3 regions of the Enterobacter cloacae complex sp. R_G8 genome follow, and region 3 is predicted to be linked to each of the others. Evidence: predicted binding sites of a transcription regulator. Region 3 holds the regulator's gene; each other region holds the start of a gene.
The links. Region 3 encodes Fur, which represses iron uptake genes when iron is present. Its sites were predicted from a motif close to ATAATAATGAGAACNACTATCAA; they were not measured.
Positions count from the first base shown of each region.

Region 1: the regulator Fur is predicted to act here: its motif matches at 3,554-3,576, upstream of NQ842_RS07630 (Nramp family divalent metal transporter).
Region 2: the regulator Fur is predicted to act here: its motif matches at 1,656-1,678, upstream of exbB (tol-pal system-associated acyl-CoA thioesterase).

Region 1 covers NZ_CP102246.1:1,589,877-1,597,289, reverse strand. The annotation lists gene ipdC (indolepyruvate decarboxylase) at 1-570, opposite strand, end outside; gene NQ842_RS07640 (aldo/keto reductase) at 755-1,753, shown strand; gene NQ842_RS07635 (DUF2502 domain-containing protein) at 1,879-2,241, shown strand; gene NQ842_RS07630 (Nramp family divalent metal transporter) at 2,276-3,514, opposite strand; gene NQ842_RS07625 (NupC/NupG family nucleoside CNT transporter) at 3,865-5,052, shown strand; gene NQ842_RS07620 (EAL domain-containing protein) at 5,097-7,286, opposite strand.
Region 2 covers NZ_CP102246.1:991,484-998,896, reverse strand. The annotation lists gene NQ842_RS04765 (hypothetical protein) at 1-388, shown strand, start outside; gene exbD (TonB system transport protein ExbD) at 431-856, opposite strand; gene exbB (tol-pal system-associated acyl-CoA thioesterase) at 863-1,594, opposite strand; gene metC (cystathionine beta-lyase) at 1,847-3,034, shown strand; gene yghB (DedA family general envelope maintenance protein YghB) at 3,177-3,836, shown strand; gene NQ842_RS04740 (AraC family transcriptional regulator) at 3,881-4,780, opposite strand; gene yqhD (alcohol dehydrogenase) at 4,976-6,139, shown strand; gene dkgA (2,5-didehydrogluconate reductase DkgA) at 6,245-7,072, shown strand; partial or broken gene NQ842_RS04725 (IS481 family transposase) at 7,150-7,413, opposite strand, start outside.
Region 3 covers NZ_CP102246.1:3,714,265-3,721,677, forward strand. The annotation lists gene pgm (phosphoglucomutase (alpha-D-glucose-1,6-bisphosphate-dependent)) at 1-1,059, opposite strand, end outside; gene seqA (replication initiation negative regulator SeqA) at 1,084-1,632, opposite strand; gene ybfF (esterase) at 1,816-2,589, shown strand; gene ybfE (LexA regulated protein) at 2,718-3,005, shown strand; gene fldA (flavodoxin FldA) at 3,161-3,691, shown strand; gene fur (ferric iron uptake transcriptional regulator) at 3,982-4,428, shown strand; gene chiQ (ChiQ/YbfN family lipoprotein) at 4,536-4,865, opposite strand; gene chiP (chitoporin) at 4,910-6,307, opposite strand; gene glnS (glutamine--tRNA ligase) at 6,754-7,413, opposite strand, start outside.

The DNA of each region.
Region 1 (7,413 bases), 2.1 Mb from region 3:
GCCATGAACCGGTTTGAGAGTGAGAGCGCTTACAGGCGGCGTAGCCGATTTTTTAGCCACGTCGGCAGGCAACATCAGGTAGCCGGGACGGCGCTCCCGCAGCATGGTGGTGAGCACTCTGTCGATTTCGTAGCAGGCATTTTGTTCGGTCAGGATCGCCTGTGCGACCGTGATCGGTTCACTCATATGGAAGAAGTGGCGGAACTCACCATCACCCAGCGTGTGGTGCAGCAACTCCCCTTTTTGCTGTGAGGCCGTACCCGGTGCCCCCACAATATGTAACACCGGAACATGTTCGGCAAAGCTGCCGGCCATGCCGTTCATGGCACTTAACTCCCCTACGCCAAATGTTGTCAGCAGCGCGGCAAAGCCCTTACATCGGGCATATCCGTCAGCGGCATAAGATGCGTTTAGCTCATTAGCACAGCCCACCCAACAGATATCCGGGCTGTCGATGACATGGTCGAGAAACTGCAGGTTATAGTCGCCCGGCACGCCAAACAGATGATCGGCACCACAATCTGTAAGACGGTCCAGCAGGTAATCGGCGACGCAGTATGGGGTTCGCATAACAGGTGTCCTTCTGACGTTGACCTCACTTTGAGTATTAAATAAGCGTGATGGCTGTCCAGAAATGACAGAAAGAAGGTCATGGAAAGAATGCTTTACAAAAACGGCTGCGCTATGCTCTTTTTTTTCGCATGAGTGTAAACGTATACACGGTTATTTCTTTTTAGCGCCAGAGGTCATGAGCATGAGTTATCAGCCAGATAAAAACCGTTATCAGACAATGCTGTATCGTCGCTGTGGGCAAAGTGGCGTTAAATTACCCGCCATCTCTCTTGGGCTCTGGCACAACTTCGGTGACGCCACGCTTATCGAAAACAGCCGTCAACTTTTACAGCGCGCGTTTGATCTTGGTATCACACACTTCGACCTTGCCAATAACTATGGTCCGCCTCCCGGTTCCGCCGAGCGCAATTTCGGCCGCATTTTGCAGGAAGATTTTCTGCCGTGGCGCGATGAACTGATCATCTCGACGAAAGCGGGCTACACCATGTGGGACGGCCCTTACGGTGACTGGGGATCGCGCAAATATCTCATCGCAAGCCTGAATCAAAGTCTGAAACGTATGGGGCTGGAGTATGTCGATATCTTCTACCACCACCGTCCTGACCCGGAAACGCCGCTGCAGGAGACAATGAAAGCGCTTGACCATCTGGTGCGTCAGGGGAAAGCCCTGTATGTCGGCCTATCCAATTACCCTGCGGCGCTGGCGCGTCAGGCTATCGACATCCTCAATGACCTTGGCACACCATGTCTGATCCATCAGCCGAAATACTCTATGTTTGAACGTGCGCCGGAAGCGGGTTTGCTGGACGTTTTGCAGGAAAAAGGGGTCGGCTGCATTCCGTTCTCGCCGCTGGCGGGCGGGCAACTGACCGATCGCTATCTGAACGGTATTCCGGCAGACTCCCGTGCCGCGAGCGGGAGCAAGTTCCTGAATCCGGATCAGATAACCCAGGAGAAACTGGAAAAAGTCAGAAGACTGAACGCGCTGGCAGAAAGCCGGGGACAGAAGCTGTCTCAGATGGCGCTGGCCTGGATTTTACGCCACGAGGCGGTAACTTCCGTACTGATTGGCGCCAGTAAAACCGGGCAAATAGACGATGCAGTGGGCATGCTGGAGAACCGCCATTTCACGGCGGAAGAGCTGACCACCATTGACGGGATCCTGAATAGCTCAAAATAAATCCTATTTTAGCAAAAAGTGCTATCACGTCTGAATTCGGAGTTGAGGCGATGAAACGAGCCTTTACCAACTCGTAAAATTGCGTTAACAGGCCCAACAAGGCCCCGATCGTGAAGGAGAAGAGTATGTTCAGGTCACTGATTCTTGCAGCGGTATTACTGGCTTCGGCCCCGCTGGTCGCCACTGCTGGCGAAATCACCCTGTTGCCATCAGTAAAATTACAAATTGGCGATCGTGACGACTACGGCAGATACTGGGACGGTGGCTACTGGCGCGACCGTGACTACTGGCACCGTCACTATGAGTGGCGCGGCGACCGCTGGTGGAAACATGATAATGGTTTGCACCGCGGCTGGTATAAAAACAACGCCTACGAGCGTGGTTATCGCGAAGGCTGGAACGACCGTGATGACCGCCGTGGCGGCTGGGATCGCGGCGGTAAAGGTCGCGGTGGACATGGCCACGGCCACGGCCACGGTCGACACTAATCATAAAAAAGGAGCCTCCCGGCTCCTTTTTCTTTTATAACCCCAATGCCGTGCCTATCAGTAACCACAGGTTCAGCATCACTACCACGACCACGATAGCCCATCCGATCCGTTTCACCATCATAGTGTTAACCAGTTCGCCCATCAGGTCTTTGTTGCTGGTAAAGATCAGCAGCGGCACCAGCGCAAGTGCGATCCCAAAGCTCAGCAGCACCTGGCTCATGACCAGAATGCGTGTTGGGTCCAGCGCCATCAGGATCACCACAAATGACGGCAACATCGTGACGGCACGACGCACCCACAGCGGGATATGGAAACGAACGAACCCTTGCATGACCACCTGCCCGGCCAGTGTTCCCACCACCGTGGAGGAGAGACCTGCCGCCACCAGGCTTAGACCAAATATGGTCGCAGCTGCATGGCTCAATAACGGCTCCAGCGTCAGATAGGCCTGGTCGAGATCGGCAATACCGGTGTGGCCATTAAAGTGGAAAGCGGCGGCGGCAGTAGCCATCATCGCCAGATTCACAAAACCGGCAATCGTCATGGCGATAGCCACATCCCATTTGGTTGCCGAATAGCGCTCTTTACGCGTCCCACCGTGCAGGTGCTGGGTTAACGAGGAGTGAAGGTAAATCACATGCGGCATGATGGTCGCCCCCAGTACCCCGGCGGCGAGGAACACCGCTTCAGAGGTTGGCAGGCTTGGGATCACCATCCCTTTACCGAGCTGCACCAGGTTCGGCTGTGAGAAAATCAGTTCAACAATATAGGCCGCAGCGACAAACAGCAGCAGGCCGCCAATGACTTTTTCCAGCGGTTTTTGCCCCCGACGCTGCAGCATCAGAATCAGGAAGGTGGCGATACCGGTCAGCACGGCCCCTTGCAACAGCGATACCCCGAGGATCAGTTTGAAACCAATTGCCGCACCGATGAATTCGGCGAGGTCAGTTGCCATCGCGATGATTTCAGCCTGGATCCAGTACAGCCATACGGCAGGACGCGGATAGTGATCGCGGATCTGCTCGGCGAGGTTTTTACCGGTAGCTATCCCCAGTTTGGCCGAGAGCATTTGAATCAGCATGGCCATCAGATTAGCCCAGACAACGACCCACAGCAGTTTATAGCCGAAGCTGGCCCCGGCCTGAATATTGGTCGCAAAGTTACCTGGATCGATATAACCAATGGCAGCAATGAACGCAGGTCCCATTAATGCGAACCGCAACTTGCGTGCTGCTCTGCCACTGCTACCCTCAACGCGACTGTTTGTCATTTCTGCCTCTGAAATATAGCCTTTGCTATGTTTAATGCTATCAAAATGAGAATGATTATCAAGATCATTTGTAAAGCTTACGGTGATTTCTCTGATAGCTTTGAACGATAGACGGGCGGGTAAGCGGAGGACGATCTAACAGAAACCGAAATCGCGCGCTCTTTTGTGAAGACTAGCACACAAACTTAACTTTTCACTCATTTACCTAACATAACGAAAATGTATTGTGGATCACTATTTTTGAGACTCGTCACAGGATGTAACTATAGTGTGTCCTTGATCTCGTTTTCTTTTCGGTTGTTACATAGAATGTGCACGAAAATTAAACCTGCCTCATATTTGGAGCAAATATGGACCGCGTCCTTCACTTTGTCCTGGCACTCGTTGTCGTTACTGCGCTTGCGTTACTGGTCAGCCATGACCGTAAAAAAATCCGCATTCGCTTTGTTGTTCAGCTTCTCGTTATTGAAGTTTTACTCGCGTGGTTCTTCCTGAACTCCAACGTGGGGCTTGGCTTCGTAAAAGGCTTCTCCGAAATGTTCGAAAAACTGCTCGGATTCGCCAATGAAGGGACTAACTTTGTCTTCGGTAAAATGAACGATGAAGGTCTGGCGTTCTTCTTCCTGAAAGTACTTTGCCCAATCGTCTTCATCTCTGCGCTGATCGGTATTCTGCAACACATTCGTGTTCTGCCGATTGTGATCCGTGCCATTGGTACCGTACTCTCCAAAGTTAACGGAATGGGTAAACTGGAATCGTTCAACGCCGTCAGCTCCCTGATTCTGGGCCAGTCTGAGAACTTTATCGCGTATAAAGATATTCTCGGTAAGATGTCCCGTAACCGTATGTACACCATGGCCGCAACAGCAATGTCTACCGTCTCCATGTCAATCGTGGGTGCGTATATGACCATGCTGGAGCCAAAATACGTGGTTGCTGCTCTGGTACTGAACATGTTCAGCACCTTTATCGTGCTGTCACTGATCAACCCGTACCGTGTTGAGGAAGGCGAAGAGAACCTGCAGATGGCGAATCTGCACGAAGGTCAGAGCTTCTTCGAAATGCTGGGTGAATATATTCTGGCGGGCTTCAAAGTGGCGATTATCGTTGCCGCCATGCTGATCGGCTTCATCGCTCTGATTTCTGCCCTGAACGCCCTGTTCGCCGCGGTGCTGGGGATCTCCTTCCAGGGCATCCTGGGCTACATCTTCTACCCTGTTGCCTGGGTGATGGGTGTACCGGCTCACGAAGCGCTGCAGGTGGGCAGTATCATGGCAACCAAACTGGTTTCTAACGAATTCGTTGCGATGATGGATCTGCAGAAAATTGCCAGCACGCTCTCTCCACGTGCTGAAGGCATCCTGTCCGTATTCCTGGTTTCCTTCGCGAACTTCTCGTCCATCGGTATTATCGCCGGTGCGATTAAAGGTCTGAACGAAGAACAGGGTAACGTCGTTTCTCGCTTCGGTCTGAAACTGGTTTACGGCTCAACGCTGGTGAGCGTACTGTCTGCCTCTATCGCAGCACTGGTACTGTAACGCGTCGCGTTAAATAAGAACCGGGAGCCTGGCTCCCGGTTTTTTTATGCCTGAAGTGCGTCAAGCGGCGTCGGTTTACCTATCAGGTATCCCTGCAGGTAATCCACTCCGAAGCGCAGCAGCATGTCCCGTTGCTCCGGCGTCTCCACATACTCAGCCACCACACTCAGTGATTTTGTTTTCGCCAGATTACAAATCGACTGCACAATCATCGCGTCCATGTCATCGGTACAGATATCTTTAACAAAACAGCCATCAATTTTAATGATATCCGCCTGAAGGCGTCTGAGTCGTTCGTAGTTGGCATAACCGGTGCCAAAGTCATCAATCGCGATACGGAAGCCGTGATCCCGCAGTTGCTGGAGATTTTTGATGCTGCTTCCTGAGTTCGAGAATGCCTGCTCTTCGGTGATCTCCAGAACAACAGCCTGAGGTGCGATGCCATAGCGTTCAAACAACGCGCTTATCTCGGTCGCCACCTCTTTTTGCATCAGCGTCAGCGGCATCAGATTGACAGAAAAACGGGCGCCAGCCTGGGTGGCAGGATTGTCACGTAACCACACCAGTAATTTTTCCAGTACGCACATATCAAAGCGATGGCTCAGGTTAAACTGGGCAATCAACGGGATAAAACGGTCAGGCGTGATAATCTCGCCCTCACTTTCCATCCGCGCCAGTATTTCGTAGTAGCCGCTACCGTCCGCTTTCTGGATAGGCTGGGCGTATAAATGAAACTGACCGGCATCGAGGGCATGTTTGATACGCGCTAGCATCAATACCCGATCGGTGGTTTGTCCCGACGCGGCTTCCAGACTATTGGTAAGCGCAAGTACGTTGTGCGCGCCGCACGACTGCTCGGCCAGCCAGCTGAGTTGGCCCAGCGTATGGTGCAGTCTCTCGCCGTTTTCGACCATTCCCCATGACGCGCCGAATTCAATATCCAGACCCGTGTTGTTCCAGTAAATTTTACGACTGTTTAGCTGATCAACCATATGTTGCAGCCGTTCAGCGGTTTCTGGCCCCAGCAATACCGCGACCAGCTCGCTTCCAGGCAGCTGGAAGAGCTTCTCATCTTTGTGTAACAGAGGTTGCAGCGACATGGTCACTCTGCGTTTGCAATGCACGCGCATGAGAATGCCGTAGTGGCGGCTTAAAAACTCGAGGTTGTCCATCCGCAGACAACAGACCTTCGCATCCGGATGGAGATGAAGAAACTCCTCCAGTGCGCGAATGTTGGGTAAACCGGTCAGCGGATCGGTAAGCGCCCTGTCCTGCCAGCCCTGCTTCAGCCAGTTACTTCGCTGGTAGATCCGCGACATGTAAAGCAGACAGATAGCGAAAGAGATAAGCACGGACAGGATGAAAGAGAGTGAATGTCCTGATTCCACGCCTGTGAGGAAGTTGTAGTTATAGCTCAACAGCAGAAGCGCGGACGCCGCCCAGAACAAAGAGATGAGCGCATAACTGAGGCGACTGATACCTAACGTAAAGAGAATAAAAATCACTGGCATCAAATAGCCTGCAATAACAGGAGACTCAAAAGGCGCACATAAAATTGCAAGGATGAAAATTAAAAGCGACAGCCAGATGAATATATACAATGATTTTTTGTGAAAAAACACCGGCTTCACACTCCGCAGCCAGAAGATCCTGGCATAGCGGGGATTAATTATCATTCTTAATGGATAATAGAACATCATGGTAAAAATCAACGCCGCGCATATCAGGCTTTGAATATCAACGATGTTGTAAATTGCGGTGCCTTCGCCGAAGAACGTGGAGATAGTAACGGGAAAATCAAATAAATAACCAGCCAGATACATCGACACTTTAATGCCTATCGGCACCATAAAGCCCAGCCAGAATATACGCAGCCCGATGTGTTTGTTCGGCACGCAGTAGCGCCAGCGCTTGCCCAGCACAAGGCGGAGGACGCCACAGGCGGCAAAGACTGAAAACGTCTGACAGAACAATAATACTGAATATTGTAGTGGTGCTAAATTAATATTGAATATATTAGCAATAGTAAAACTTAACAGAATGGGAATGATCGCCCGACGCCCAAATAACAGGATCACGGCCAGCATAACGCTTAACGGCAACCATGCCAGATAAACATCATGACCATTTACGATAGCCCGTGGCGAAATATAACGGGAAAATGGCACTGTAATCAGACACAGTGCCAGAGCAATCATAAATATCTTTACATTATTGTAAGTTTTTCTATTCATTAAGGTGGGTAATCTATTTTACCATTCAAATCATTGACCGGATGGATAATAGGTTTATTAATTGCGCGAATCAAGTTGAAGTCTATTTATAGACTCGTTTATTGTGATGGATTGAGGTGAGGTATAG
Region 2 (7,413 bases), 2.2 Mb from region 3:
TATCTTAAAGCAAAATCTCGAGGCTTTGCGTAACACCAAAAACGCCGAGATGACGCGTATTACCCAGGATCTGGTTTCCATTCCGGCGACGCTGGTGCGCCTGAAGTGGCAGAACCGCCGCGAGATTTATCCCTTACAGGTCAAGGAAGAGATTTACGGCGCCGTGATGAATGCCATCATCGAACAGCGACCCGAACTGAAAGAGAAGCTTCTGGGGCGTCTGGAGGCCAATTATCAGTATCTGCTGGCCAGAGAAACCGCGACCCTGCGCCTGACGCGCAAACTCTCTGACGGCGAGTACCGCACGTCAAACGTCACCTGTGTCGCGCTCGATGAAGACGCACTGGCAACCCCCGCTACCGCACCGACGACGAACAAACACGAATAACCCGACAGGCATAAAAAAAGCCGGCTTTCGCCAGCTTCTTCGTCATTTCGCGGCCGCTTTCTCTTCGCCGACCAGCCCTATCTTCAGATATCCCGCCTGATGCAGCGTATCCATGACTTTCATCATGGTCTCGTAATCAACGGTTTTATCCGCACGGAAGAAGACCGTCTTGTCTTTCTTACCGCCAGTGAGTTGATCCAGCGCGGGGATGACAGAATCCGCCGTTACCGGGTCGTTCCCGAGGAACATCGATTTATCCGCTTTCACTGACAGATAGATAGGTTTTTCCGGGCGCGGCTGCGGCTGGCTGGACGAGGCCGGCAGGTTTACCTTCACGTCGACCGTCGCCAGCGGCGCAGCCACCATGAAGATAATCAGCAGAACCAGCATAACGTCGATAAACGGCGTTACGTTGATTTCATGCATTTCGCCGTTGTCGTCCAGATTTTCATTAAGACGCATTGCCATAATTCATTAACCTACGCGCAGTTTAGACGCCGCGTGCACCGGTTTAACGGCGCTGGCATTCAGATCAAGATCGCGGCTTTGCAGCAGCAGAACCTGTGCGGCGACGTCACCGAGCGTGGCTTTATAGCTGCCAATCATTCGCGCGAAGATATTATAGATAACCACCGCCGGGATCGCCGCAACCAGACCGATAGCCGTCGCCAGCAGCGCTTCGGCGATACCCGGAGCAACCACCGCCAGGTTCGTCGTTTGGGTTTGTGCAATCCCGATAAAGCTGTTCATGATGCCCCAGACCGTACCGAACAGACCGACGAACGGCGAGATCGCCCCGATGGTCGCCAGATAACCATTGCCCCGGCCCATATGACGGCCCACGGCGGCGACACGGCGCTCCAGACGGAAGCCGGTACGTTCTTTAATGCCTTCGTTATCTTCACTGCCCGCGGAGAGTTCCAGCTCGTTTTGCGCTTCGTTAACTAACAGGGTGGTCAGGCTTTTCGCGTGGAAGGATGAAGTCATATCAGCCGCCTGATCCAGAGAGCGGGCTTCGGCCAGCTGCTGCTGCTCCCGCTTGAGGCGGCGCTTCTGTGAAATCAGCTCGGCGCTCTTGCCAAAGAAGATAGCCCACGTGATCACGGACGCCAGAATCAGGCCGATCATCACAATCTTAACCACGATGTCAGCATGATGATACATGCCCCAAACGGAGAGATCCGTCTGCATCAAATTATTACCCACTCTGTATCTCCAGGACGCAAATCACAAAATCTGAACGTAATAATATCAAAACATCGTCGAATTGATAGTCGTTCTCATTACTATTTACATAGTGCCGCAATTTTCGCTCACATTCCTTGCGCTTACGCAGTAAAAATTTCTTATGCGCTTTTTTGCTAATATTTTCTGCTTATTCGATAAGCATCCGGGTGCAGATTTTTACAATCGTGGTAGTCTGGACGTCCAGACGTATAAAAAACAGGGTTAGCGAACATGACTAAGAAGCATCTTGATACCACGCTGGTACAGGCCGGACGCAGCAAAAAATATACGCAGGGAGCGGTGAACAGCGTGATTCAACGAGCCTCCTCGCTGGTGTTTGATACCGTCGAGGACAAAAAAAACGCCACGCGCAACCGCGCCAAAGGAGGGTTGTTTTACGGCCGTCGTGGCACGCTAACCCATTTCTCACTGCAGGAAGCCATGTGCGAGCTGGAAGGCGGCGCAGGATGCGCGCTATTTCCGTGCGGCGCGGCGGCGGTCGCCAACACCATTCTGGCGTTCGTGGAACAGGGCGACCATATTCTGATGACCAACACCGCCTACGAGCCCAGCCAGGATTTCTGCACCAAGATCCTCACCCGCCTCGGCGTGACCACCGACTGGTTCGACCCGCTGATTGGCGAGGGCATCGCAGAGCTTATTCAGCCCAACACGCGCATCGTGTTCCTGGAATCGCCAGGTTCAATCACCATGGAAGTGCACGACGTGCCGGCCATTGTGAAGGCCGTGCGCAGCAAAGCGCCGGAGGCGATTATCATGATCGACAACACCTGGGCGGCGGGCGTGCTGTTTAAAGCGCTGGAATTCGATATTGATATCTCCATTCAGGCGGCGACCAAGTATCTGATTGGCCACTCTGACGGGATGATCGGCACGGCCGTTTCTAACGCCCGCTGCTGGGATCAGCTACGGGAAAATGCCTACCTGATGGGCCAGATGGTCGATGCCGATACCGCCTACATGACCAGCCGCGGCATCCGTACCCTGGGCGTGCGCCTGCGTCAGCATCATGAAAGCAGCCTGAAGATAGCCGAGTGGCTGGCACAGCACCCGCAGGTTGAGCGCGTCAACCATCCGGCACTGCCGGGCAGTAAAGGACATGAATTCTGGCAACGAGACTTTAAGGGTAGCAGCGGTTTGTTCTCATTCATTCTAAAAAAACGGCTGAGTAATGATGAGCTGGCAAGTTATCTGGATAATTTTACCCTCTTCAGCATGGCCTACTCCTGGGGCGGGTTTGAATCCCTGATCCTGCCTAACCAGCCGGAGCAGATTGCGGCCCTGCGCCCCGGCGGTGATGTGGACTTCAGCGGCACCCTGATTCGACTGCATATTGGTTTAGAAAACGCGGACGATTTAATTGCCGATTTAGCAGCAGGGTTTGCGCGTATCGTGTAGAGTGCTGGCAAACATGTACTCCATGGATGCTTTTGTGGACACTGCCACCAGAAAAGTCTGCATTAGTTGCGCCCGCGATCAACCCTGTCGGGCAAATTAGGGAGTACAATAGTGCTATATCTGCTGTTCCACAGGAAAGTCCATGGCTGTTATTCAAGATATTATCGCGGCGCTCTGGCAACACGACTTTGCCGCACTGACCGATCCTCACGTTGTAGGTATCGTCTATTTCGTGATGTTCGCGACCCTGTTCCTCGAAAATGGATTACTGCCAGCCTCATTTTTACCCGGTGACAGCCTGCTTTTGCTTGCAGGGGCGCTAATCGGTAAAGGTGTCATGGACTTCACGCCGACCATGGTGATCCTCACCTCCGCGGCAAGCCTGGGCTGCTGGCTGAGCTATCTGCAGGGCCGCTGGCTCGGCAACACGCGCGTCGTGAAAGGCTGGCTGGCGCAGCTACCGCATAAATACCATCAGCGTGCGACCTGCATGTTTGACAGGCACGGCCTGCTGGCGTTGCTGGCCGGGCGTTTTCTGGCCTTTGTTCGCACCCTGTTGCCCACCATGGCAGGCATTTCCGGCCTGTCGAACCGCCGCTTCCAGTTCTTTAACTGGCTGAGCGCGTTGTTATGGGTGGGTGTCGTTACTACCCTCGGCTACGCGCTGAACATGATCCCGTTTGTGAAGCACCATGAAGACCAGGTAATGACCTTCCTGATGGTGCTGCCGATGTTCCTGCTGGTGGCTGGACTGGTGGGAACGATTGCGGTGGTGATTAAGAAGAAATACTGCAGTGCATAAATAAAAGCCGGGTGGCGCTTCGCTTACCCGGCCTACGTTTGCCGTCAGACTCCCTGCATGGTTCGGATGCGTGACGCATCTTCTCCCGGCGTGACGCCGAAGTAGCGCTTAAACTCCCGACTAAACTGCGATGCACTTTCATACCCGACCCGCATCGCCGCCGCGCTGGCCTTCATGCCATCGTGGATCATCAACATACGAGCCTTATGCAGCCGGTAGGTTTTGAGGTACTGCAGCGGCGAGGTGCTGGTCACCGACTTAAAGTTGTGGTGAAACGCCGAGACGCTCATGTTCGCTTCCGCCGCCAGCTGGTCAACGCTGAGGTTTTCCGTGTACTGGCTTTCAATGCGCTTGAGTACGCGGCTTATCAGGCTGAAGTGGGTCTGCCGACTGACCAGCGCCAGTAATGCCCCGCCCCCCGGACCCAGCAGCACATGATAGAGAATTTCGCGGATGATTTGCTTACCCAGAATACGCGCATCCAGCGGCCTCTCCATCACGTCCAGCAGACGTTCAATGGCACAGAGGATCTCCTCTGACAGCGTGGCTGAGTTAATCCCGCTCGCCGCCATCGACGGCTGGAAAAGCTCGTCTTCGCCAATCTCCATCAGCAGCTCCTGAAGCTGAAGAATATCGACATTCACGCGGATCCCCGCCAGCGGAACCGCCTCTGTCGCGAAGGTTTCACATTCGAAGGGTAAAGGTACTGTCAGCAGAAGATATTCATTGGTGTCATAACGGAACACGCGTTCATTGATATAACCAATTTTATGGCCGGAAAAGAGAAAAACGATGCCCGGCTGATACATCACCGGCGTCCGCGTTCCCGGCTGCGTCCCGTAGAGCAGGCGAATATCCGGCAGCAGTTCGCCTGGGTTATTTTTCTTATCAATCAGTCTTTTAATCTGCGAAGTGAGCTGAAGACAGATGGCTTCACGGTTCATTTAGCGTTACTCCGGGTACGGTTTGCGACCCTCACAGTCTGCGCATTTTCCTGACGTTTCTCCAGTGCTCTGTAGAAATGGGCAAGACATCGGCAGGAATGTGCATTGAGAGGATATCCCCGGGCAGCCACAATGTGCAGCATCAGGTAGCCATCCGCGCCGCCACGATTTTTCACCCACGATAGGGAACGAGCCATGAATAATTTTAATCTCCACACCCCAACCCGCATCCTGTTTGGTAAAGGCGCTATCGCCGATCTGCGTGCACAGATCCCCGCTGACGCCCGCGTGCTGATCACCTACGGTGGCGGCAGCGTGAAAAAAACCGGCGTGCTGGATCAGGTTTACAGCGCACTGGAAGGGCTGGACGTGCGCGAGTTTGGCGGTATCGAGCCAAACCCGTCTTATGAAACGCTGATGAACGCGGTGAAAATCGCCCGCGAAGAAAACATCACCTTCCTGCTGGCTGTCGGCGGGGGTTCCGTGCTGGACGGCACGAAGTTCATCGCCGCGGCAGCACACTACGCCGACGGTATCGACCCCTGGCATATCCTGGAAACCCGCGGCAGCGACATTAAAAGCGCGATCCCGATGGGCTCCGTGCTGACCCTGCCAGCCACCGGTTCTGAATCCAACAAAGGCGCGGTGATCTCCCGTAAAACCACCGGAGACAAACAGGCCTTTATGAACGAGCACGTTCAGCCGGTATTCGCGATCCTCGATCCGGTGTACACCTACACCCTGCCCGCGCGTCAGGTCGCGAACGGCGTGGTCGACGCCTTTGTTCACACCGTTGAGCAGTACGTGACTTACCCGGTGGATGCCAAAATCCAGGACCGCTTCGCGGAAGGTATTCTGCTGACGCTTGTCGAAGACGGTCCGAAAGCGCTGAAAGAGCCGGAAAACTACGACGTACGTGCCAACGTGATGTGGGCTGCAACGCAGGCGCTGAACGGACTGATTGGCGCAGGCGTGCCGCAGGACTGGGCAACCCACATGCTGGGCCATGAACTGACGGCGATGCACGGGCTGGATCACGCCCAGACGCTGGCGGTGGTTCTGCCGGCCCTGTGGAACGAAAAACGTGATACCAAACGCGCCAAACTGCTGCAGTACGCGGAACGTGTCTGGAACATCACCGAAGGTTCTGACGACGCGCGTATCGATGCGGCAATCGAAGCGACCCGCAACTTCTTTGAAGGCCTGGGCGTGCCGACGCGTCTGTCCGGCTATGGTCTGGATGGCAGCTCTATCCCTGCCCTGCTGGCTAAACTGGAAGAACACGGTATGACTCAGCTGGGCGAACACGGCGACATTACGCTGGACGTCAGCCGTCGTATCTACGAGGCGGCGCGCTAAGCGTTTTTGGCATCCTGCCTTTCGTTTTTTGACATTTCGTCCAGACTTAATGCACACCCCATCGCCGGAGTCCCCCTCCGGCGATGCGCACCTGAAGGAGGAAAAATGGCAAACCAAACCGTAATCAAGCTGCAGGACGGCAACGTGATGCCCCAGTTGGGGCTAGGTGTATGGAAAGCCGGTAACGACGAGGTCGTCTCCGCCATTCATAAAGCACTGGAAGTCGGCTATCGGTCCATTGATACCGCCGCCGCCTACAAAAACGAGGACGGCGTGGGGAAAGCACTGGCCAGCGCCGGTATGCCCCGCGACGACCTTTTTATCACCACCAAACTGTGGAACGACGACCAAAAGCGCCCGCGTGAAGCGCTGCAGGAGAGCCTGGAGAAACTCCAGCTCGATTTCGTCGATCTGTATCTGATGCACTGGCCGGTTCCGGCTATCGACCATTATGTTGATGCCTGGAAAGGGATGATTGAACTGCAGAAGGAGGGGCTGGTGAAAAGCGTCGGCGTCTGTAACTTCCAGGTTCATCACCTGCAGCGCCTGATTGACGAGACGGGCGTTGCGCCGGTCATTAACCAGATTGAGCTGCACCCGCTAATGCAGCAGCGTCAGCTTCACGCCTGGAACGCCACGCACAAAATCCAGACCGAGTCCTGGAGCCCGCTGGCTCAGGGCGGTGAAGGGGTATTCGACCAGAAAATTATTCGCGATCTGGCGGATAAATATGGCAAAACCCCGGCGCAGATTGTCATTCGCTGGCATCTGGACAACGGCCTGGTGGTGATCCCGAAATCGGTCACGCCATCGCGCATCGCCGAGAACTTCGACGTCTGGGATTTCCGCCTGGATAAAGATGAGCTGGGCGAGATTGCAAAACTGGATCAGGGCAAGCGTTTAGGGCCCGATCCGGATCAGTTTGGCGGTTAATCCCCTCACCCTGCCCTCTCCCCGTGTACGGTCCGGGGACATGGTAGACAGGTGTTCGGGGACATGGTGAACACTTTTTAACATCCTTTACCCATGGTGATCGACTTTTTCTTCAGGTCGATCACCCCCACTTTTGTGCTGTACCACCACACCTCGTAGCGGCCGTCTTCCTGCATCTCCTTCAGCCCGACCCGTTCTCCCCTGAACGCCTTGCCTGCGCTCAGACTTACCCCTTTCACGCTCAGCTTTCCGCTGATATCCACTTTCCTGACCATCACGCCCTCGTCGTATTCCGGGGGCGTTGTGTTGCCGCTGTACCGTCGCGATGACGGCTGATACCG
Region 3 (7,413 bases):
CGCAGAGGAGACCAGCGTTTTACCCACAGCCACCTCTTTGCCCCACTGTGAACGATGCTGGAACAGGTAGTTGATTGCCACAGCCAGGTAGTGGTTTGGGTTCATCAGCCCGGCCGGGGTAACGATACCGTGGCGGTCATAATCCGGGTCGTTGGCGAAGGCCAGATCGAATTTGTCACGCAGTGCCAGCAGGCCCGCCATCGCGCACTCGGAGGAGCAGTCCATACGGATCGCGCCGTCTTTATCAAGGTGCATAAAGCGGAAGGTCTGATCGACGTGATCGTTAACGATGGTCAGATCCAGCTTGTAGTGTTCTGCAATGCGTTTCCAGTATTCAATCCCGGAGCCGCCCAGCGGATCCACACCCAGCTTCAGGCCGGCTTTCTGGATAGCCGCCATATCGACGATATCCGCCAGCCCTTCCACGAACGGCTGCACCAGATCCTGCTCTTTCACGTGGCCGGATGCCATGGCCGCATCCAGAGAGATACGCTTAACGCCTTTCAGGCCATCGGCTAACAGGGCGTTGGCGCGGTCTTCCACCACTTTCGTGACGTTGGTATCTGCCGGACCACCGTTAGGTGGGTTGTATTTAATGCCACCGTCTTCCGGGGGGTTGTGAGAAGGCGTGATAACGATGCCGTCAGCCTGTGGGCCACCTTTTTTGTTGTGCACAAGGATAGCGTTAGAGACGGCAGGCGTTGGGGTGAAACCGTTATTTTCCTGAACAATCACATCAACGCCGTTCGCCGCCAGAACTTCCAGCACGGAAATGAACGCCGGTTCAGACAGGGCGTGAGTATCTTTCCCCACGTAGCACGGACCGGTAACACCGTTTTTGGCGCGCTCTTCCGCGATGGCCTGAGCAATGGCCAGAATGTGCGGTTCGTTAAAGCTATGGCGTGCCGCGCTACCGCGATGGCCTGATGTACCAAACTTCACTGCGTGTTCTGCGTTGCCCACGACCGGTTTCAGCACATAATACTGCGCGGTCAGCTGAGCGACGTTAATCAAATCGCTTTGTTGTGCAGGTTGGCCTGCACGGCTGTGATTTGCCATTACCGGGTCCTTCTGATGCAAGGGTTAAATTGTACCGCAAACCTTTTCAATCAATTCCGCCGGGAACTGCATGGACTGCATGATGTGTTCAACCATGCTGCACTTGCGGCCCGTATTGGTATTGGTGATGACCCAGTACGGTGTGCCAGGGACATGTTTAGGTTTGGTTTGGTTGCCATTTTGCAGCAGCGTCTGCTCGTCGCCCGCGAAATAGACGCGAGTACGACCGTGCAGCGACTCGGTCGCTTCAGCAAACGCCTTGTTATCCAGTGAATAAAGTGTAGACAGCACCAGCATGAAGCGGTTGACCGCTTTTTTCTGCTCTGCATATTCATCAGACAGCAGCAGCTCGCGCATCGCACGTACTTTGTCTTTCACCTGCGCGACGGCAGGCTTTGCTTGTGCAACAACACTCGGCTGAGACACGACATCTTTAGTGGCTGGGGTAGCAGACGGTGAGGCGGCGGAAATTTTAAGCATGCGCCGTAAAATGTCGGACGCGCTCTCCCCGATATGCCGCGTTTGGCTGGCAATAAACTGATAGAGTTCGTCATCAACTTCGATTGTTTTCATCTTAATCCAGTGCGATATCTTATCTGAATACAAGTCGTTGGGATTATAAGGTCAAATCCCAACAGCGGATAGCGTCAAACCAGGTTGGCGGCAAAAGTCAGATTAAACTGGAACCTTGCAGCCGGGCGGCAGAATGGTCAACATAATACCCTAACCTGACATCCGTAAAAAAAGAACTTTGCCATGAAATTGAATAGCCGAGCGCAATCTGCACAATCACCGAACACGAATCCCCCCATCGTACTGGTCCACGGGCTGTTCGGCAGTCTGGATAACCTGGGCGTACTGGCACGCGATCTGGTTACCGATCACGATATTTTGCAGGTCGATATGCGAAATCATGGCCTGTCCGGGCGTTCAGAGGAGATGACCTATGCGGCCATGGCGCAGGATCTGCTCGATACGCTGGATGCCAGCAATCTTGAGAAAGTGACCTTGATCGGGCACTCAATGGGCGGCAAAGCGGTCATGGCCCTGACGGCGCTGGCACCGGAGAGAATAAGTGGCCTGGTGGTCATTGATGTCGCCCCGGTAGATTACGACGTCCGTCGTCATGACGAGATTTTTGCCGCCATCAACGCGGTGACGGAAGCTGGCGTCTCCAGCCGTCAACAGGCAGCCGCTGTCATGCGTGAGCATCTTGATGAAGAAGGTGTGATCCAGTTCCTGCTGAAATCGTTCGTTGACGGCCAGTGGCGTTTCAACGTGCCGGTGCTGTGGGAGCAGTACGATAACATCGTCGGCTGGAAAACCGTTCCGGCATGGCCGCACCCTACCCTCTTTATTCGTGGCGGCAATTCGCCGTACGTCACCGACGCTTACCGCGATACCCTGCTGGCGCAATTCCCCCAGGCCCGTGCCCACGTCATCGCTGGCGCCGGACATTGGGTTCACGCGGAAAAACCAGACGCCGTCTTACGCGCCATTCGCCGCTATCTCACTGACACGGCAAATTGATTAAAAAGAGAGCGACTGGAAGGCTGCGGGCTTCCAGTCGTTGGCGTGTCGTTTTTGGTGATGTATGATGGCGCGCTTATCGCCCGGGCATTAGCAGGGCGGCGTGTTTCCCCCGAAGTCTCAGAATCATGGCCAAAGAACAAACGGACCGTACGACACTAGATCTGTTCGCGAATGAGCGTCGACCGGGACGACCGAAAACGAATCCGCTTTCGCGCGACGAACAGCTGCGTATTAATAAACGCAACCAGCTTAAACGCGATAAAAATCGTGGACTTAAGCGTGTCGAACTGAAGCTCAACGCCGACGCCGTCGATGCGCTAAACGAACTGGCTGACGCGCGTAATATCAGCCGCAGCGAGCTGATTGAAGAGATGTTAATCACCCAACTCGAGACCATGCGCAGCAAGGCATAAGTCCGAAAAATCCCTTTATTACCCTTTTCATGTAGCACAGAGTGCAGTCCTGCGCGATAGCTGTTTCCGCAGGGTTGCCTGTTCTGCTATTATTGCCTTTATCCGTGGACAAATTGCGCCACCATACCATTAAGTATCAAGAGGTTATTTTACTCATGGCAATTATCGGCATTTTCTTCGGCAGTGATACCGGCAATACCGAAAATATCGCAAAAAACATTCAAAAACAGCTCGGTAAAGACGTTGCCGATGTGCACGACATCGCCAAGAGCAGCAAAGAAGATCTCGAAGGCTATGACATCCTGCTGCTGGGTATCCCTACCTGGTATTACGGTGAAGCCCAGTGTGACTGGGATGATTTCTTCCCGACACTGGAAGAAGTGGATTTCAACGGCAAGCTGGTTGCCCTGTTTGGCTGCGGTGACCAGGAAGACTATGCCGAGTACTTCTGTGATGCGCTGGGTACCATCCGCGACATCATTGAACCAAACGGCGCCGTTATCGTAGGTCACTGGCCTACCGCCGGCTACCACTTTGAAGCGTCTAAAGGTCTGGCTGATGACGATCACTTCGTGGGTCTGGCGATTGACGAAGACCGTCAGCCAGAACTGACAGCAGAGCGCGTTGAAAAATGGGTTAAGCAGATCCGTGAAGAGCTGCACCTGGACGATATCCTCAACGCCTGATTTTTATTGCGGCGCAACGAGGGTTGCGCCAGCAAACCAGGTCAAACCGATTAAATTAATCGCTACAATCTTTTAACTTTTTCGCCCAGACCTGTACAATGTCCCCCTGATAAAACGTGGCTCCCATTGAGCAAGTTTGTTGGTGATACCACGTTTTTATAAGCATACTTTACATGAGACTTGCAGTTTTCATTTAGCCATGGCAGTTCTATAATGAGACGCATTATCCCAGGTGCATTTTCTGTCACTTCCTATAGAAGTGAATCGTTTAGCAACAGGACAGATTCCGCATGACTGACAACAATACCGCATTAAAGAAGGCTGGCCTGAAAGTTACGCTTCCTCGGTTAAAAATCCTTGAAGTGCTTCAGGGTCCAGACAATCACCATGTCAGTGCGGAAGACCTTTATAAGCGTCTTATCGACATGGGCGAAGAGATTGGGCTGGCAACCGTTTATCGTGTGCTGAACCAGTTTGATGACGCGGGCATTGTCACCCGTCATAATTTCGAAGGCGGTAAATCTGTATTCGAACTGACTCAACAGCATCACCACGATCACCTGATCTGCCTGGATTGCGGCAAGGTCATTGAATTCAGCGATGATTCCATTGAATCACGCCAGCGTGAAATCGCTGCCCGTCATGGCATCCGCCTGACAAACCACAGCCTGTACCTGTATGGTCACTGCGCTGAAGGCGATTGCCGCGAAGACGATCACGCGCACGACGCGAAATAAGCACGCTTTCATACTCTGAGCCAGCCGTAAGGTTGGCTTTTTTTTGCCTGTTGTCTGGCAAAAAAAAAGCCCGGCAGCGCAGCGCCACCGGGCATGATAATAACGAGTTAGTGACTGTTGTTGCTGCGAATCTCTTCCCAGATCCGATCGCAACGCTTCGCGACTTCCTGATCGTTACCGGTTTTGCGCGCCTGGATACAGGCCTGGTAATCCATCACGCGAATATTCTCCTGGGTTGCGAACTGCTCATGCGCTTTCTCTTTTTTCAGCACATTCAGCACGCTCTGGCAGGCTTCGATCTTCTCCGGCGAACCCTCCGCCGTATTGATACAGGCGCTGTAGGCATCTTTCAGACGGGAGTCCTCTTTCGGGGCCTGATTCTGCGCACAAGCCACCAGTCCCGATGCCAGCAACGCGACGATTACAATCTTTTTCATATGTAGTCTCCGGTCCGGCGGGAATTACCCCGCCGGACGAGTCATCAGAAGATGGTGAACGGTGCGATAACCATGAATTTCACGTCGCGTTCATCCTGGAAGATGTTGCCGTAACCGCCCGCGTAGCTCGGGATATCGGAGTGGTTGTCGTATTGTGTAAAGTGCAGTTTGAACATGGTTCCTTTGGCGCGACCATCCTGCAGGGTGTAGATCGCATCCAGGCTGTAAGAGGACTCTTTGAGGCGATAGTTTGGATCGTAGTATGCGTCCGGTGTTGCCATATCAGCAGGCTTCGCGTCCCATGCGTAGGCGTAAGATGCCCCCACCGCCCAGCCTGGCAGGTTCCAGTTTTTCAGATCATACATTGCGCCGAAGAAGACCGCTTTTTCGCCATCGGCGTTGAAGTCGGAACGGTTATCCCACCAGATATCCAGACGACCGTTTGAAGATGCATAGGTTGGGGTCATACGCTGCAGGAAGTAGCCCTGCTGCCCTTCCGCTTTCACCCACGTTCCTTCAAGACGCAAATCCACCTGGCCGACTTTGTAGCCGAAGGTCAGCGCCTGCAACCACGCCGTGCCGTCATAAATATCATTCACGCTGCCATCACTGACTTTGTCTCGCGTACCGTAGAACTGGTAACTGGTACTCAGCGGGCTACCAGCAATATCAAATTTGTAACTGGCTTTAGCAAAATACTGGTCGATATAGCCTTCCGCCTGACCAAATGCCGCTTCAAGCACTAAATCATTTTTAAAGTCGTACTTCGCACCCAGCGAGTGGAGATAATCCACTTTGGTCTTTTTATCGTTCTGGTAGAACTTGTCCATTTCGATATGCCACGGCGCTTTATACTCGTTGGTCCACATATACGAGAAGCTCAACGCACCTGCGTCACCGTAATCAAAATTGGCGCCCGCTTCTGCCCCCTGATAGGTACCTGGCATAAAGCTCCAGTGCGGTGCTAACAGGGTTTGACCGGTTGGCTGAATATAACCACCGCGCGCCCATACCGGGCCGTATTTAAATTTCGCGGCAGCTTTATACAGGCTGATACCGCTTTTATCTCCGGACCAGTCTTCTTTATACGCTTTATTACTGGAGGAGAAGGCAATTTCGTTCGGGTGGCCGCTGTCACCATTTTCCGCCATTTCAATTGCCGTGAAGGCGGCAATATCCAGACCGAACATATCGGCAGCGTAACCAGACTGGAAATCCAGGTTGGCGTTCCAGGTAGAGTGAGAAAGGTTCGTTTTATATTTATCTTCCGTGACATCCTTACGGTCACGTTCACGCTGCCAGTAATAAATACCGCCCGTGAGGGTTGAATCATCGATGAAGCCTGCAGCTTTAGCGTCTGGCGTCACCACCAGGCCTGACATTGCTGTCACACCGGCAATAGCCAGCGCCAGCGCACTACGTTTGCCACTGAACGTACGCATAGATTATTCCTCTTTGACGAATTAAAACGCCTAAAACGGCGAAAAATATAAAAGACCTGATGGTCAGGGGTAGTCGGAAATACCCTCGAATAACTACCGTCTTTAGGTTATTTTTCGCGACGCGAATTATCAATGCTTTTCGGCGGGCAAAACTCAGGATTATGACGAAGTGCACATAATTGGTAGTGCTTTGTAACATTTAACGCAAGGCGAGAGCTGGCGGGGGAAAGAGCGAATTTTCAATGAGTAACATTTTATTTTAGTGTCGATTTTACAGACTTAAGACTTTTCAAAAGCAGATTAACTTTTTTAAAAAAAATAAGTAGCACCTCATTGACCTGTTATTTTCACATACCCTATTTCGCTAGTGCTTTAAAGGCATGATCACGCTATAAAAAAACGCCGCATTACGCGGCGTTTGTTTCTCATTGACCAGCGCGACGTTATTATTCGCCGATCTTCGTCCAAGTATCACGCAGACCAACCGTACGGTTAAATACCGGTTTTTCAGCGGTGCTGTGACGGCTGTCCAGGCAGAAGTAACCTTCACGTTCAAACTGGAACGCTTTACCCGCCTCAGCCGCTTTGAGGGATGGCTCAGCATAACCCTGTTTGATCACCAGTGATTCCGGGTTGATGGTCGCCAGGAAGTCTTCTGCTGCGCCTGGGTTAGGCACGCTGAACAGACGATCGTACAGACGAATCTCTACCGGCAGCGCGTGTGATGCACTGACCCAGTGGATCACGCCTTTCACCTTACGACCGTCCGCCGGATCTTTGCTCAGGGTCTCGGCATCGTAAGAGCAGAAGATGGTCGTGATGTTACCTTCTGCATCTTTCTCCACGCGCTCAGCTTTGATCACGTAGGCGTTACGCAGACGCACCTCTTTACCCAGCACCAGTCGCTTGTACTGCTTGTTCGCTTCTTCGCGGAAGTCAGCACGATCGATCCAGATTTCACCGCTGAACGGCACCTCACGGTTGCCCATCTCCGGTTTATTCGGATGGTTAGGCATGGAGACCATTTCGCTCGCACCCTGCGGGTAATTTTCGATAACCAGTTTCACCGGGTCGATAACCGCCATCGCGCGCGGCGCGTTTTCGTT